One region of the Streptomyces sp. NBC_00691 genome, then DNA from elsewhere that is predicted to be linked to it. Evidence: predicted binding sites of a transcription regulator. Region 1 holds the regulator's gene; the other holds the start of a gene.
What was found. The regulator HrcA, encoded in region 1, represses chaperone genes, less so after heat shock. The targets are predictions, from matches to a motif close to TTNGCACTCNGNNNNNCNGAGTGCNAA.
Positions count from the first base shown of each region.

Region 2: groES (co-chaperone GroES) is a predicted target of HrcA. The motif match lies at 5,966-5,992, and genes of this name have one in related genera.

Region 1 covers NZ_CP109007.1:2,775,661-2,783,301, reverse strand. Annotated here, with positions in the region: gene OG392_RS12595 (IS701 family transposase) at 1-478, opposite strand, end outside; gene OG392_RS12590 (Cmx/CmrA family chloramphenicol efflux MFS transporter) at 808-1,965, opposite strand; gene OG392_RS12585 (DUF3097 domain-containing protein) at 2,276-3,076, opposite strand; gene OG392_RS12580 (MBL fold metallo-hydrolase) at 3,087-3,815, opposite strand; gene hrcA (heat-inducible transcriptional repressor HrcA) at 3,964-4,983, shown strand; gene dnaJ (molecular chaperone DnaJ) at 4,984-6,120, shown strand; gene OG392_RS12565 (nitronate monooxygenase) at 6,231-7,310, shown strand; gene OG392_RS12560 (16S rRNA (uracil(1498)-N(3))-methyltransferase) at 7,307-7,641, shown strand, end outside.
Region 2 covers NZ_CP109007.1:4,860,378-4,868,018, reverse strand. Annotated here, with positions in the region: gene OG392_RS22125 (hypothetical protein) at 1-2,929, opposite strand, end outside; gene OG392_RS22120 (ester cyclase) at 2,976-3,674, shown strand; gene groL (chaperonin GroEL) at 3,752-5,380, opposite strand; gene groES (co-chaperone GroES) at 5,513-5,821, opposite strand; gene OG392_RS22105 (hypothetical protein) at 6,033-6,218, opposite strand; gene OG392_RS22100 (polysaccharide deacetylase family protein) at 6,302-7,219, opposite strand; gene OG392_RS22095 (class I SAM-dependent methyltransferase) at 7,349-7,641, shown strand, end outside.

The sequences.
Region 1 (7,641 bases):
GGTCCTCGGTCCAGGACTTCGGGAGGTAGAGCTCGCGGTCGACCAGGGCCCTGCCGCGGGTGGTGGCGTAGGCGGCGAAGACGCCGATCTGGCAGTTCTCGGTCCGGCCGGCGGTGCCGGAGTACTGGCGCTGGACCCCGGCGGAGGTGGTGCCCTTCTTGATGAACCCGGTGTCGTCAATGATCAGGACGCCGTCGGCCTCGCCGAGCTTGTCGGCAACGTATTCCTGCAGGTCGTCGCGGATGTCGTCGGGCTCCCACTTCGATCCGGCGAGGAGGTGCTGCAGGCCGTCGGGCGTGCGGTGGCCGGCCTGTTCCGCCAGCTGCCAGCTGTTCTTGCGGGCCACCGGGGCGAGCAGCCCGCGCACATAGTCACGCATCCGGCGGCGGAGCTCGACTCGGCCGAAGCGGTGCCCGATGGTCAGGAAGAGATCGTCCAGTTCGACGTCCCACTGCGCGGCGGCATACTCGGTGATCACCCTCGGAGGCTGCCCCGCTGCTGTCACTATCTGCGGCGTTGTCGCACGATCGAGGGGCGGTCTCCCTGAGACCGCCCCCACACGACCGAAGTCCCGCTACACTCCAGCCGCCCAGCGAAACCCGCAGGTCAGACAGCAAAGTCCTGCTGGAGTACTAGGGCCTGTCGTCAAACTCCCGTCTGCCCCGCGACGCCTGGCACGCACTCTCGCCGCACCGGGCGAAAGCCCGAGTACGTCCAGTACGAGGGCTTCCTCCCGGCACACCGAGAGCACGCACCAGACGCCGCGGGGCCGCCCTCCGGGCGACGACGGGAGTTTGACGACAGGCCCTAGGCGGCCGAGAGCACCCTGCGGGAGGGCAGGGCGATCAGCAGGGCGCCCAGGACGAGCAGGCCGCTCGCCCACAGCGGGCCGAGCGTCCCCGCTCCGGCCCGGAGGGTGACGGCGGCGACGAGCGGTCCGGTGGCGGCTCCGACGTTGAGGGCGGCGGTCGCGTAGGAGCCGGCCATCGTGGGGGCTCCCGCGGCCTCGTAGAGGACCCGCGCGATCAGCGTCCCGCCCAGCGCGAAGGACGCCATGCCCTGCAGGAACACCAGGGTGAGCAGCGCGACCGGCTCCTCGGCCAGCACGGCCAGGGCCGGCCAGCCGACGAGCAGCAGTGGACCGCCGACCGCGACGACCAGGCCCGGACAGCGGTCGGACCACCGCCCCGCGAGAGTGATCCCGGCGAAGGACCCGGCCCCGAAGAGGACGAGGGCGACCGGGACCCACAGCTCGCCCAGCCCGGCCGAACCGGTGACGACGGGCGCCAGGAAGGTGAAGCCCGCGAAGGTCGCCGCGTTCACCAGGGCGCCGAGCAGCATCACCACGAGCAGCCGCGGATGCCTGAGCCGCGCCAGTTCCGCGCGTAGGTCCGGCCCTTCGGCCGAACCCTCCCGCGCGGGACGTGCCGGGACGCCCCGGAGGACGCCGAGGGCCGCGGGCAGGCAGAGAGCGGCGACGGCCCAGAACGTGGCCCGCCAGTCGAGCAGGGTGCCGAGCAGCGATCCCGCGGGGACCCCGGCGACGGTGGCCAGCGTCGTGCCCGACAGCAGAACGGCCAGCGCGCGCCCCTTGCGGTCCGGCGGTACGAGCCGGGTGGCGGTGGTCAGGGCCACGGCGAGGAAGCCGGCGTTCGCGAAGGCCGCGACCAGCCTGGTGGCGAACAGGACGGCGAAACCGTCCGTGACGGCGCCCAGGACGTGGGCCGCCGAGAAGACGAGGACGAAGGCGAGCAGGCTCGCCCGTACCGGCCAGGCGCGGGCGAGCGCGGCCAGGAGCGGCGCACCGACGATCATGCCGACGGCGAAGGCCGAGGTGAGCAGGCCCGCGCTGCCGACCGTGACGCCGAGGTCGGAGGCGATGTCCGGCAGCAGGCCGGCGAGCATGAATTCCGAGGTGCCCATGGCGAAGACCGCCAGGGCGAGAAGGAAGAGCGGGAGGGGCATCGAGTGGCTCCGGGGTGAGGAAGAGACGACAGAGGCATCTCGTCACCGCGGTCGGCACCCACGGGTACCCGCGTGGTCCGCACGACCGGGGCCTGCGGAGCGGACTCAGTGGTCCGCGAGAACTCGGGGGTCCAGGGGGCCGACGGCGTGACCGAAAGCCCCCGACGTGTCCGACTCGGGGCTCGACATGCCGCGCACGCTACCCGACCGCGCCCCGCCCGGGCACCCCTGTCGGCACGGGAGCGAGGGGTGACCCCCGGCGGTCACCGGGGGTCGCCCCTCGCCCGGAAGGGAGCGGTGTGACGGCCTCCTACGGCGCCGTCACGAAGTCGATCAGTTCCTCCACCCGGCCCAGCAGCTCCGGTTCCAGGTCCTTGTACGTCGTCACCTTCGACAGGATGTGCTGCCAGGCCGCGCCCGTGTTCGGCGGCCAGCCCAGGGCCTCGCACACGCCCGTCTTCCAGTCCTGCCCCCTGGGGACCCGCGGCCAGGCCCGGATGCCCACCGAGGCGGGTTTCACCGCCTCCCAGATGTCGATGTACGGGTGGCCGACGACCAGCACGTCCGGTGATGTCACCTGAGCGGCGATCCTCGACTCCTTCGAACCCGGGACCAGGTGGTCCACCAGGACGCCGAGCCGGGCGTCCGGGGCGGGGTCGAACTCCGCGACGATCGCAGGGAGGTCGTCGACGCCCTCCAGGTACTCCACGACCACGCCCTCGATGCGGAGGTCGTCGCCCCAGACCCGCTCCACCAGTTCGGCGTCGTGGCGGCCCTCCACGTAGATCCGGCCCGCGCGGGCCACCCGGGCCCGCGCCCCCGGGACCGCCACCGAGCCCGACGCCGTACGGGTGGGGCGGGCGGGAGCGGCCGACGGGCGGACCAGGGTCACCACCCGGCCCTCCAGGAGGAACCCGCGCGGGTCCAGCGGGAACACACGGTGCTTGCCGAAGCGGTCCTCCAGGGTCACCGTGCCCGCCTCGCAGCGGATCACCGCCCCGCAGAAGCCCGTCGTGACCTCCTCGACGACCAGATCACGGTCGGCCGGAACCTCGGGAACGGGCGCCGAGCGCTTCCAGGGGGGCGTCAAGTCCGGGTTGTAGCTGCGCATTCGGGCGACGTTATGCGACGGAGAAGCGCGTTGCCAGTTCCTCCCGCTGGAGTCGTACGAACGTGGCGTCCACCACCGACCCGTGCCCCGGCACGTACACCGCGTCCTCGCCGCCGAGCCGCAGCAGCCGGTCCAGAGCGTCCGGCCAGCGGGAGGGGATCGCGTCCGGGCCGGCCTGCGGCTCGCCCGACTCCTCGACCAGATCGCCGCAGAAGACGACCTCGCGCTCGCCCGGCACCAGCAGCACCAGGTCGTGGCCCGTGTGGCCGGGGCCGACGTTCGCCAGCAGGACCTGCCGGCCGCCCAGGTCGAGCGTCCACTCGCCGGAGACCACGTGCCGCGGGGCCACCAGGACGTCGACCGCCTCCGTCGCCTCCGTCTCGTCGAGCCCGTGCCGTACGGCGTCCGCGCGCAGCGCCTCCCGGTCCCGCGCCCGGCCGAGGAGCTCGTCCGAGCCCACCGCGCCGAAGACCTCCGCGCCGGAGAACGCCGCCGTGCCGAGAACGTGGTCGAAATGGGGGTGGCTCAGTGCGATGTGCGTCACTCTGCGGCCGCCCGTGAGCTCCGCGATCCGGGTCCGCAGCTCGGCGCCCTCCGCGAGCGAGGAGCCCGTGTCGTACAGCAGCACCGCCCGTTCACCCAGTACCAGTCCGACCGTGGCGTCCCACCCGGGCAGCCGTCGCCGGCCCACCCCGTCCGCGAGCCGCTCCCATCCGTACGCTTCCCAATGCACGTCCATGCGGCGACGCTAGCCGGTGGAGGCGTCGCCACCTTGCCAGGAGCGACGCCCGCCGCCGTACACTGGCCGGGGGGTCGCTGGCACTCGGACAGGGCGAGTGCCAAAAGCGGAGCAACCGGAACGACGACGACAGCTGGAGGTGCGCACGATGCTCAGCGAACGCAGACTCGAGGTCCTGCGCGCCATCGTCCAGGACTACGTCGGGACGGAGGAGCCCGTCGGCTCCAAGGCGCTCACCGAGCGTCACAAGCTCGGAGTCTCGCCCGCCACCGTGCGCAACGACATGGCCGTCCTGGAGGAGGAGGGCTTCATCGCCCAGCCTCACACCAGCGCCGGCCGCATTCCGACCGACAAGGGCTACCGCCTCTTCGTCGACCGGCTCGCCGGCGTCAAGCCGCTGTCGACGCCCGAGCGCCGGGCCATCCACAACTTCCTCGACGGCGCGGTCGACCTGGACGACGTCGTCGGCCGTACGGTCCGGCTGCTCGCCCAGCTGACCCGTCAGGTCGCCGTCGTCCAGTACCCCTCGCTGACCCGCTCGACCGTCCGGCACGTGGAACTGCTCTCGCTGGCCCCGGCCCGCCTGATGCTGGTGCTCATCACGGACACCGGCCGCGTCGAGCAGCGTGTCATCGACTGCCCCGCGCCCTTCGGCGAGTCCTCGCTCGCCGACCTGCGGGCCCGGCTCAACAGCCGGGTCGTCGGCCGCCGGTTCGCCGACGTGCCACAGCTGGTGCAGGACCTCCCCGAGTCCTTCGAGGAGCTTGAGGACCGGGCCACGGTCTCGACCGTGCTCGCGACCCTCCTCGAAACCCTCGTCGAGGAGCACGAGGAGCGGCTGATGATCGGCGGAACCGCCAATCTGACCCGCTTCGGACCCGACTTTCCCCTGATGATCAGGCCCGTCCTCGAGGCTCTGGAGGAGCAGGTCGTGCTCCTCAAGCTGCTCGGCGAGGCCAAGGAATCGGGCATGACCGTACGTATCGGGCACGAGAACGCCCACGAGGGGCTGAGCTCCACGTCCGTCGTCTCGGTCGGCTACGGTTCGGGCGGCGAGGCAGTCGCCAAACTCGGCGTGGTCGGACCGACCCGCATGGACTACCCCGGAACGATGGGAGCGGTACGCGCAGTGGCACGTTACGTCGGACAGATCCTGGCGGAGTCGTAAGTGGCCACGGACTACTACGCCGTACTCGGCGTGCGCCGCGACGCCTCCCAGGACGAGATCAAGAAGGCCTTCCGGAGGCTCGCGCGCGAGCTGCACCCGGATGTGAATCCCGATCCGAAGACGCAGGAACGCTTCAAGGAGATCAACGCCGCCTACGAGGTCCTCTCGGACCCGCAGAAGAAGCAGGTCTACGACCTGGGCGGCGACCCCCTCTCGGCCTCCGGCGGAGGCGGCGCGGGCGGCTTCGGGGCCGGTGGCTTCGGCAACTTCTCCGACATCATGGACGCCTTCTTCGGCACGGCCTCGCAGCGCGGCCCGCGCTCGCGGACCCGCCGCGGCCAGGACGCCATGATCCGTCTGGAGATCGACCTCAACGAGGCGGCCTTCGGCACCACCAAGGACATCCAGGTCGACACGGCGGTCGTGTGTACGACCTGCTCGGGTGAGGGCGCCGCACCCGGCACCTCCGCGCAGACCTGTGACATGTGCCGCGGCCGCGGTGAGGTCTCGCAGGTCACCCGGTCCTTCCTGGGCCAGGTCATGACCTCGCGCCCCTGCCCGCAGTGCCAGGGCTTCGGCACCGTCGTCCCGACCCCGTGCCCCGAGTGCGCGGGCGACGGCCGGGTCCGGTCCCGTCGCACCCTCACGGTCAAGATCCCGGCCGGTGTCGACAACGGCACCCGGATCCAGCTCGCGGGTGAGGGCGAGGTCGGCCCCGGCGGCGGCCCCGCCGGCGACCTCTACGTCGAGATCCACGAGACCCCGCACGAGACCTTCCAGCGGCGCGGCGACGACCTGCACTGCACGGTCACCATCCCGATGACCGCGGGCGCGCTCGGCACGAAGGTGCCGTTGCAGACCCTCGACGGCGTCGAGGAGATCGACATCCGTCCGGGCACCCAGTCCGGCCAGTCGATCCCGCTGCACGGCCGGGGCGTGACCCATCTGCGCGGCAACGGCCGGGGCGACCTGATCGTGCACGTCGAGGTGCAGACCCCGTCGAAGCTCGACGCGGAGCAGGAGCGCCTGCTGCGCGAACTGGCCGTGCTGCGTGGCGAGGAGCGGCCCACGGGGCAGTTCCAGCCGGGGCAGCAGGGACTGTTCTCGCGCCTGAAGGACGCCTTCAACGGGCGGTAGGCAGGATTCCCGTACGGAAGGGGCGACGACCGCGGACCGCGGTCGTCGCCCCTTTCCGTGACCTGACGTACGGATTCGGTCCGGAAGCAGGGGCATGACACGATGCCCATATGTCCACCACCGCACTGAACGATCTCTCTCGGTTTCCGATCGTGCAGGCCCCCATGGCGGGTGGCGCCTCCTCTCCCGAGCTGGTCGGAGCCGTGTGCGCGGCCGGGGCGCTCGGCTTCCTGGCGGGCGGGTACAAGACGGCCGGAGGCCTCTACCAGGAGATCAAGCAGGTGCGCGGGCTCACCGCACGTCCTTTCGGCGTCAACCTCTTCCTGCCGGAGTCCGGGCGGCCCGCCGACCCCGCCGCCGTCGAGGTCTACCGGCATCAGCTCGCGGGCGAGGCCACCTGGTACGAGACCCCGCTGGGCGAGACCGACGACCACCGCGACGACGCCTACGACGCCAAGCTGGCGATCCTCCTGGAGGACCCGGTCCGTGTCGTCTCCTTCACCTTCGGCTGCCCCGCGCCCGAGGTCCTCGCCTCCTTCGCGCGTGTGGGAACGTTCACGATCGTGACCGTCACCTCCGCCGAGGAGGCCCTCGCCGCCCAGCAGGCCGGGGCGGACGCCGTCTGCGTGCAGGGCGCCGAGGCGGGCGGACACCAGGGCACGTTCCGCGACGACCCCGCCGACGACGTCCCGGGCACCGGACTGATCGCCCTGCTCGGCCTGGTCCGCGAGAGCGTGACCCTGCCGGTCGTCGCGACCGGCGGCATCATGCGCGGCGCGCAGATCGCCGCCGTCCTGGCCGCCGGGGCGGACGCCGCCCAGCTCGGCACGGCCTTCCTCTGCTGCCCCGAGTCGGGCGCCCACCCGCTGCACAAGCGGGCCCTGACCGATCCGCTGTACACCCGGACCGCCTTCACCCGGGCCTTCACCGGGCGTCCGGCGCGCGGCCTCGTCAACCGCTTCATGCGTGAGCACGGGCCGTACGCCCCCGCCGCCTACCCCGAGATCCACCACCTGACCGCCCCGGTCCGCAAGGCCGCCGCCACCGCGGGCGACGCCCAGGGCATGGCCCTGTGGGCCGGTCAGGGCCACCGGCTCGCCCGCGAACTCCCCGCCGGGCAGCTGGTCGAGGTGCTGGCCGCCGAACTCGACACCGCTCTCTCCGAGCTGCCCCACAGGAGCGCCTCATGACCGCACCCGTCTTCGTCGTCGACGCCGTTCCCGGCCCCGGGAGCTTCCTCCTGGACGGCCCCGAGGGCCGCCACGCCGTCTCCGTGAAGCGGCTGCGGGAGGGCGAGGAACTCGTCCTCGCCGACGGCCGGGGCCGCTGGGCCGCGTGCGTGGTGCTGGCCGCCGAGGGCAAGGACCAGCTCACCGTGCGGGTCGACGAGGTCCACGAGGACCCCGAGGAGGAGCCCCGCATCACCGTCGTCCAGGCGCTGCCCAAGGGCGACCGGGGCGAGCTCGCCGTCGAGACGATGACGGAGACCGGGGTGGACGCGATCGTGCCGTGGGCCGCCTC
Region 2 (7,641 bases), 2.1 Mb from region 1:
GCACCACGGCAGCGAGCGGCACCGCCGTGTACCGCAGCGTGCCGCGCGCTGCGGCCACCGCGCGGTCCAGCTCCCGCGCCGCCTCGTCGCCCCGGCCCTCCCCGGACAGGGCAAGGGCGCGCTCGGCCCGCCGCTCCACCTCCGCGACCGGGACCGCCGTCTCGGGCGCGGGCAGCAGGGGGCGCGGGACGCCGTCGCCGCTCAGCCGCACACAGCCGCGCTGCGCGACCGGCCTGTCGAACTCCCGGCTCAGCGCGTCGGGCCCCGCCACCGCCCGGCCGCGGGCGATCAGCCCGTCCAGATACTCCCGCTGGTTGCCGCGGGCGCCCCCGGCCTGCCGCTCCGCCTCCTCGAAACGGCCCGTCGCGAGGAGGGCCCGGACGACCCGGAGCAGCCCCGGCGCCCGGTCCGTCCCCGCCTCCAGTCCGTCCGTGAGGAGCCGGGCAGGCGCGAGGTGCCCCGCCAGCGCCAGCGCCTCGGCCACGGCGGCGAGCACGGGGGCGGCGTCCTCGCGCCGGGGAGCGCGGCTCGCCTGTTCCACCCGGGCGAGGAGCGCGGCGGCCCGCTCGCGGTGCCCGGCCGCGGTGAGGGCCCGGACGAGCGCCACCTTCAGGCCCCATCCCCACGGATCGGCCACCTCCGGTTCGCTCGACGCGAGGGCCTCGGCCTCCTCCACCGAGCCCGCCCGGACGAGGGCCCCGATCGCCGCGCGCACGGCCCGCGGGCGGCTGAACCGGTCGGTCAGCGCGGCGAGGACGGGAAGAAGCCGGTCGACGTCGTCCGCCCCGGCCCAGGCCTCGACGAGCGCGGCCCGGGCGTGGCTCCGGCTGCTCTCCGAGAGGAGCAGGGGTGACAGTGCCTCGGCCCGGTCCCGGTCGCCCTGCCGTGCCAGCGCCTTGACCAGGGCGAGACGCATCGCCTCCCCGTGCCGCGAGGTCCCGGGCTCGACGGCGAGCGCCTCGGCCCGCCCGGCGGCCCCGGCCGCGACGAGGGCGGTGATCAGCTCGGCGGCGAGTTCGCTGCCACCGGCGGGCTCCTCGTCCGCGAGGACGGCGAGGGCCTCCTCGACGAGCCCGGCAGCCTCGCCCGTCCCGGCGGCTCCGGCCCGAAGGGCTTCGGCGATCCGCAGCAGCCCCAGTGCCCGTCCGAAGCCCTGCTCGGAACGGGCCAGGGCGAGGGCCTCGGGCGTGCGGTCCGAGGCTGCCAGCGCACCGCAGACGATCGCGTGGCCGAGGGCGCGGGTCCGGGGCTCGCGTACCTCGCGCACCGCGTCGAGCGCGCGCTCGGACTCGCCCGCGCGGCACCGGAAGGCGATCAGGGCCAGCAGTGGCCGGCGGCGCAGGATCACCCCCGGAAGGGCGTTCATGACCGACTCCGCCCGGTCCGCCTCCCCGACCGCGAGCCAGGAGTCGCCGACGGCCCAGAGCACGAAAGGTCTTTCCTGCGTGCGGTGTTCCGCCCGGGCCAGGGCGTCGGCCTCGCCCAGGAGGTCGTGGGCCCGCGCCATGTGGCCCTCGGTGTGCAGCAGTTCCGCGACGGCGCACAGCGCCGGGACGCGGCTCGCCGGTTCGAGTCCCCTGGCCAGCGCCGACGCGCGGTCGCGCTCACCGAGTTCCGCCCAGGCGACCGGCAGTTCGGCGGGCACCTGGCCGTTGCGGTCCCGCAGCGCGGCCCGCCGCAGGGCGAGCCGCAGCAGCGTGGTGACCAGGCCGGGACCGTCGCCCCGGGCGAGCACCGCCTCCCCCGCCGCACCGATCTCGGCGAGCGCCGCCCCGTCGCCCCCGGTGGCCGCGAGCAGCCGGTCGTGCCGTACCGCGTCGAGCGCGTACTCCACCATCCCGTCCCGGTCACCGGCCGCGCGCAGCATGGGGAACCGGCCGTGCAGCAGGTAGGCGGGGGTGTCGGCGGGCCAGCCCCGGACCCGCAGGCGCTCCGCCCAGTCGCGCAGCACCCCGCGCCACCGCTCCCGCTCGCGCGGACCGAGCATCTCCCCCGCCTGCACGACCAGTTCCTCGTGGGCGAGGAGGTACCCTCCGCCGCGCAGGGCGAACGTCCGCCCGGGGCCGGTGCGCAGCAGGTCCCGCACCCGGTAGGGCACGTCTCCGGTCAGCTCCGCGAGGTCGTCCGCCGTGAGCCCCCCGCCCGAGGTGGTGACCAGGCCCAGGAGTTCGTACGGGAGGCCGCCCGCCGCCAGGAGGTGCTTGAGCTCGCGTTCCGCCTCCGCTCTGATCGCACGCGCCCGTGGGGACGGCGGCAGGATGCGTACGGCCCGCGGGTTCCGGAGCGGATGGTCCGCCCGTACGTCCGCCGGGAGCGGCGGGTTCAGCCGGCCGGAGACGATGACGCGCCCGTCGGAGGGCAGCAGGCTCGCGATCGAGCGGGCCTCCGGGCCCGTCGTCACGCCACGGTCCTCGTCGAGGCCGTCGACGAGCAGGACCAGCCGTTCGCCGCGCGCGGCGCAGGCCCGGTCGGCCTCGCCGTAGAGACGGAAGAGGTGGGCCTCCTTGGTGGCGGCGGTCAGATGGGCCGGAAGGCCCTCGCCGGCCAGCTCCGCGAGCTGTTCCAGGACCACGTCCACGTACGCGACGACGTCGTTCTGCGAGCCGAGCCGGGCCGTGATGAAGAACGGCACGATCCGCACCCCGGCGGGCGGGTTGAGCGCGAACCAGGCCATGAGCGCCGTCTTGCCCGCCCAGGCGTCCGCCCGCCACCACCGGTAGCCGGCCCCGGTCCGGCAGAACGCGGCGAGTTCGGCCAACTCCTCCTCCCGGCCGATGAGTTCCGGCGGGGCGATCCGTCGGACCTGTTCCCGGTAGGCCGAGCGGACCACCGTTCCCGTTCCGAATCCGACCTGGTTGCCGTCGCCGATCACGACGACGCCCGCCTCGTTGTCGACCGTGACCGGCCGCTCTCCCCCTGCCCGCTCCATGCGCCCAACCTAGACTGGAGAGATCCCACCTGGGTCGGGAGGCGTCATGACGTTCACGCAGATCATCGACTTCAAGACCAGCCGGGTCGACGACATGAGCCGGCTCATGGACCGGTGGATCGAGCAGACGAAGGGCAAGCGGACCGCCACGCACAGTGTTCTCGGGAAGGACCGGGCCGATTCCACGCATCTCGTGGAGATCGTGGAGTTCCCGTCCTACGACGTGGCCATGCGGAACTCGCAGCTTCCCGAGACCGACCGGATCTTCCGGGAGATGGTCGCGCTCTGTGACGAGATGCCGACCTTCACCGATCTGGACGTGGTCCGGGACGAGGCGATGTACAAGGCCAACGCCCGGCGGCTGCTGGAGATGATCGCCACCGAGCCGGAGCTCGCGCTCCTCGACGAGGTGCTGGCCGAGGGGTACCACGACCATGATCCGGCCAATGAACAGGACGTCATGGGCATGGACGCGGTCCGGCGCGAGGTGGAGATGTGGCGGTCCGGCTTCGACTTCGCCTTCACCGTCGACGACCAGATCGCCGAGGGCGACCGGGTCTGCACCCGCTGGACCTGGAACGGCACCCATTCCGGCGACTTCATGGGGCTCCAGCCGTCCGGCATCGCCGTGACGATGACGGGGGCGGTCATCCACCGCTTCCGGGACGACGGGAAGATCGTCGAGGGGTGGTGGCAGTACGACCTCCTCGGGCTGATGGCACAGCTGGGCGCCGTGGAAGGCTAGCGGGAGACACTGAGGCCCGGTGCCCCCGCGACGGGGGCACCGGGCCTCGGTGGATCAGCTACGAGCTAGGACACGCCTCAGTGGGAGTGGCCGTGACCGTGGCCGTGGCCCGCGTCCGCCGGCTCCTCTTCCTTCTTCTCCACCACGAGGGTCTCGGTGGTGAGGAGGAGGGAGGCGATCGAGGCGGCGTTCTCCAGCGCGGAGCGCGTCACCTTCACCGGGTCGATGACGCCGGCCTTGACCAGGTCGCCGTACTCGCCGGTCGCGGCGTTGAAGCCCTGGCCCTTGTCGAGCTCCGCCACCTTCGAGGTGATGACGTAGCCCTCGAGGCCGGCGTTCTCGGCGATCCAGCGCAGCGGCTCGACGGCGGCGCGGCGGACGACCGCGACACCCGTGGCCTCGTCGCCGGTCTTGTCGAGGTTGCCCTCGAGGACCTTGACGGCGTGGACGAGCGCGGAGCCACCGCCGGAGACGATGCCCTCCTCGACCGCGGCGCGGGTCGCCGAGATGGCGTCCTCGAGACGGTGCTTCTTCTCCTTCAGCTCCACCTCGGTGGCGGCGCCGACCTTGATCACGCACACGCCGCCGGCCAGCTTCGCGAGGCGCTCCTGGAGCTTCTCGCGGTCCCAGTCGGAGTCCGTGGACTCGATCTCGGCCTTGATCTGGTTGACGCGGCCCTGCACCTCGGACGAGTCGCCGCCACCGTCGACGATCGTGGTGTCGTCCTTGGTGATGGTGACGCGGCGGGCGGTGCCGAGCACGTCCAGGCCGGCCTGGTCGAGCTTGAGGCCGACCTCCTCGGCGATGACGGTCGCACCGGTGAGGGTGGCGATGTCGCCGAGCATGGCCTTGCGGCGGTCACCGAAGCCGGGGGCCTTGACGGCCACGGCGTTGAAGGTGCCACGGATCTTGTTCACGACCAGGGTCGACAGGGCCTCGCCCTCGACGTCCTCGGCGATGATCAGGAGCGGCTTGCCGGCGCCGGCCTGGATGACCTTCTCCAGGATGGGCAGCAGGTCCTGGATCGACGAGATCTTGCCCTGGTTGATCAGGATGTACGGGTCGTCGAGGACGGCCTCCATACGCTCCTGGTCGGTCACCATGTACGGGGACAGGTAGCCCTTGTCGAAGGCCATGCCCTCGGTGAAGTCGAGCTCCAGGCCGAAGGTGTTGGACTCCTCGACGGTGATGACACCGTCCTTGCCGACCTTGTCCATCGCCTCGGCGATGAGCTCGCCGACCTGCTGGTCCTGCGCGGAGAGCGCGGCGACGGCGGCGATGTCGGACTTGTCCTCGATCGGGCGCGCGGTGGCGAGCAGCTCGTCGGAGACGGCCTTGACGGCGGCGTCGATGCCCTTCTTCAGGGCGGCCGGGGAGGCACCCGCGGCGACGTTGCGCAGACCCTCGCGGACCAGGGCCTGGGCGAGCACGGTGGCGGTGGTGGTGCCGTCACCCGCGATGTCGTTGGTCTTGGTCGCCACCTCCTTCACCAGCTGGGCGCCGAGGTTCTCGTACGGGTCCTCGATCTCGACCTCGCGGGCGATCGTGACACCGTCGTTGGTGATGGTGGGGGCGCCGAACTTCTTGTCGATGACGACGTTGCGGCCCTTGGGGCCGATCGTCACCTTCACCGTGTCGGCAAGCTTGTTGACGCCGCGCTCAAGGGCGCGACGGGCGTCCTCGTCGAACTTCAGGATCTTCGCCATGGGAGCGGTTCAGCCCTCTCGGAATCGGGGTGGAACGAACCGCGCCCCGGGGCGCCTGGAAGGGGCCTCGGGGCGCAGCTCTGAGCATCTGCTGGGTGCTCGGTACTTCAGGTACTTCGGTACGTCGGTGAATTACTTCTCGACGATCGCGAGCACGTCGCGAGCCGAGAGGACGAGGTACTCCTCGCCGTTGTACTTCACCTCGGTGCCGCCGTACTTGCTGTACAGCACGATGTCGCCGGTCTTGACGTCGAGCGGCAGACGCTCGCCGTTCTCGAAGCGACCCGGGCCCACGGCCAGGACGACGCCCTCCTGGGGCTTCTCCTTGGCGGTGTCCGGGATGACCAGGCCAGAGGCGGTGGTCTGCTCGGCGTCGAGCGGCTGGACCACAATGCGGTCCTCGAGCGGCTTGATGGCAACCTTGGAGCTGGTGGTCGTCACGATCCGACCTCCCCCTTCGGAGATCTCGGGGTTAACTGTCTGAGGTGGCGACCAGGTGGATCCGTCGTCGCGGGTGCCGGACCTGCCCGTCGCTCTGTTGGCACTCTCCAGTGGTGAGTGCCAGAGCCGAGACTATGACCGCGATTAGCACTCGGTCAAGCGGAGTGCCAATTCCTCACTCGTGGCGGTGCCGTCGCGACGAGTTCGGGCCTCACCGGGCCGGGACGCCCGGCGCCGGCGACAGCTCCGTCGAGGCGCGGTCGGACCGGGGCGCCGGCTTCGTGTCGTGGGGGCCGACGCGTTCCGCCGCCTTCCGGCCGAGCCGCTCGATCGAGTCCACGGTCGAGGCGCAGCCGGTGAGTCCCAGCACGAGTACGGCTGCCAGGAGGGGCAGCATCCGCCGTCCGCTCGCGCCCCGCGTCCGGCGTCCGCCGGTCCGTGGTCCCGGCCGTCCGCTCACCCGTGGTTCCCGCCGCCCGCTCACACGTAGTCCTCGAGCTTGGCGACCGCGTATCCCTTGGCCGTGATCACGTTCATCACCCGGCGGACCATGTCGGCCATGGAGCCCTTCCAGTCCTCCTTGCCCCGGAAGTGGGTGAGGACGATGTCGCCGGGGTGCAGGTCCCGGTCCCACTCGCGCCACTCCATGTGGTCGGGGAAGGCCTCGGACGCCCAGAGCGGGACGGCCTTGACGCCGCAGGACCGGGCGGCGCGCAGGGTGTCCTCGTTGTAGTTGCCGTACGGCGGGCGGAACAGCGGGGGCCGCTTGCCGAATCGTTTCTCGATGACGTCCTGCATGCCGCAGATCTCGCGCTTCTGCTGCTGGTACGAGAGTCCGGGCAGGTAGCGGTGGTTGAGGGTGTGGTTGTGCAGGGACACCCCCTCCTTCTGCATCCGGGCGAAGTAGCCGTAGTCGTCCTTGACGACGTAGTCGCTGAGGAAGGCGCTGTAGGGGATCCGCAGCTCCTTCATCATCCGCAGCAGTTCGGGGTCCTTCTCCGCGCCGTCGTCGATCGTCAGGAAGACGATCTTCTGCTTGGTCGGGACGGTGGTGAAGACGGGCGGCAGCCCTTCGCCGTCGGTCTCGAAGCCCTTGCGGGTGGTGATCTCCGGCTTGGCCACGGGCGGGGCCGGGGCTTCGAGCGGGGGTTTGGCGAGGCCCCACTTCCTGGCCGCGAGCACCCGGGCGGCGCGCCGCTCGCGGACCTTCTCGACGTACGCGCTGAGCGCACCGGCCGCACCCTGCTCCCGGGCCCGCGCCTGCTGCCCGGCGGCGGGGCCGGGTGTGCCGCGGTCCGGCTGGGCGCTCTCGGAGCAGCCGGTGGCGGCGGAGGCGAGGGCGGCGACGACGAGCACCGCCCCGAGCGCCCGAGCGGAAGCGTGCACACCTTTTGCCATCGTTTATTCCTTTTGTCGTACGAGTCGTATGGCGCCGCATCCTGTCAGCGCGGACGCCACTTCCCGGGTACGACACCGCCGTAGGCGCCCTCGGTCCCCCGGCCGGCCCACAGCGTCACAGGGCCCACAATGGGACGGGTGACCGACCTCGCCTCCTTCGCCCCGCTGCTCGCCCCCGAGGGGCAGACGCTCCTCGCGGCCCTGCGCGACCACGACCCCGCCCAGGAGCTGGCGGCCGTCTCCCGGCTGCGCCGTGACCACCCCGCCGAGCTGGTCACGGCGGCTGTCGGACAGGCCCGGCTGCGGCAGCGGGCGGTGGCGAAGTTCGGCGCGGAGGACGCGTACCGGATGTACTTCACGCCGAACGGCGTCGAGCAGTCGACCCGCGCCTCGGTCGGTTCGTACCGGGCCGGCCGGATGAA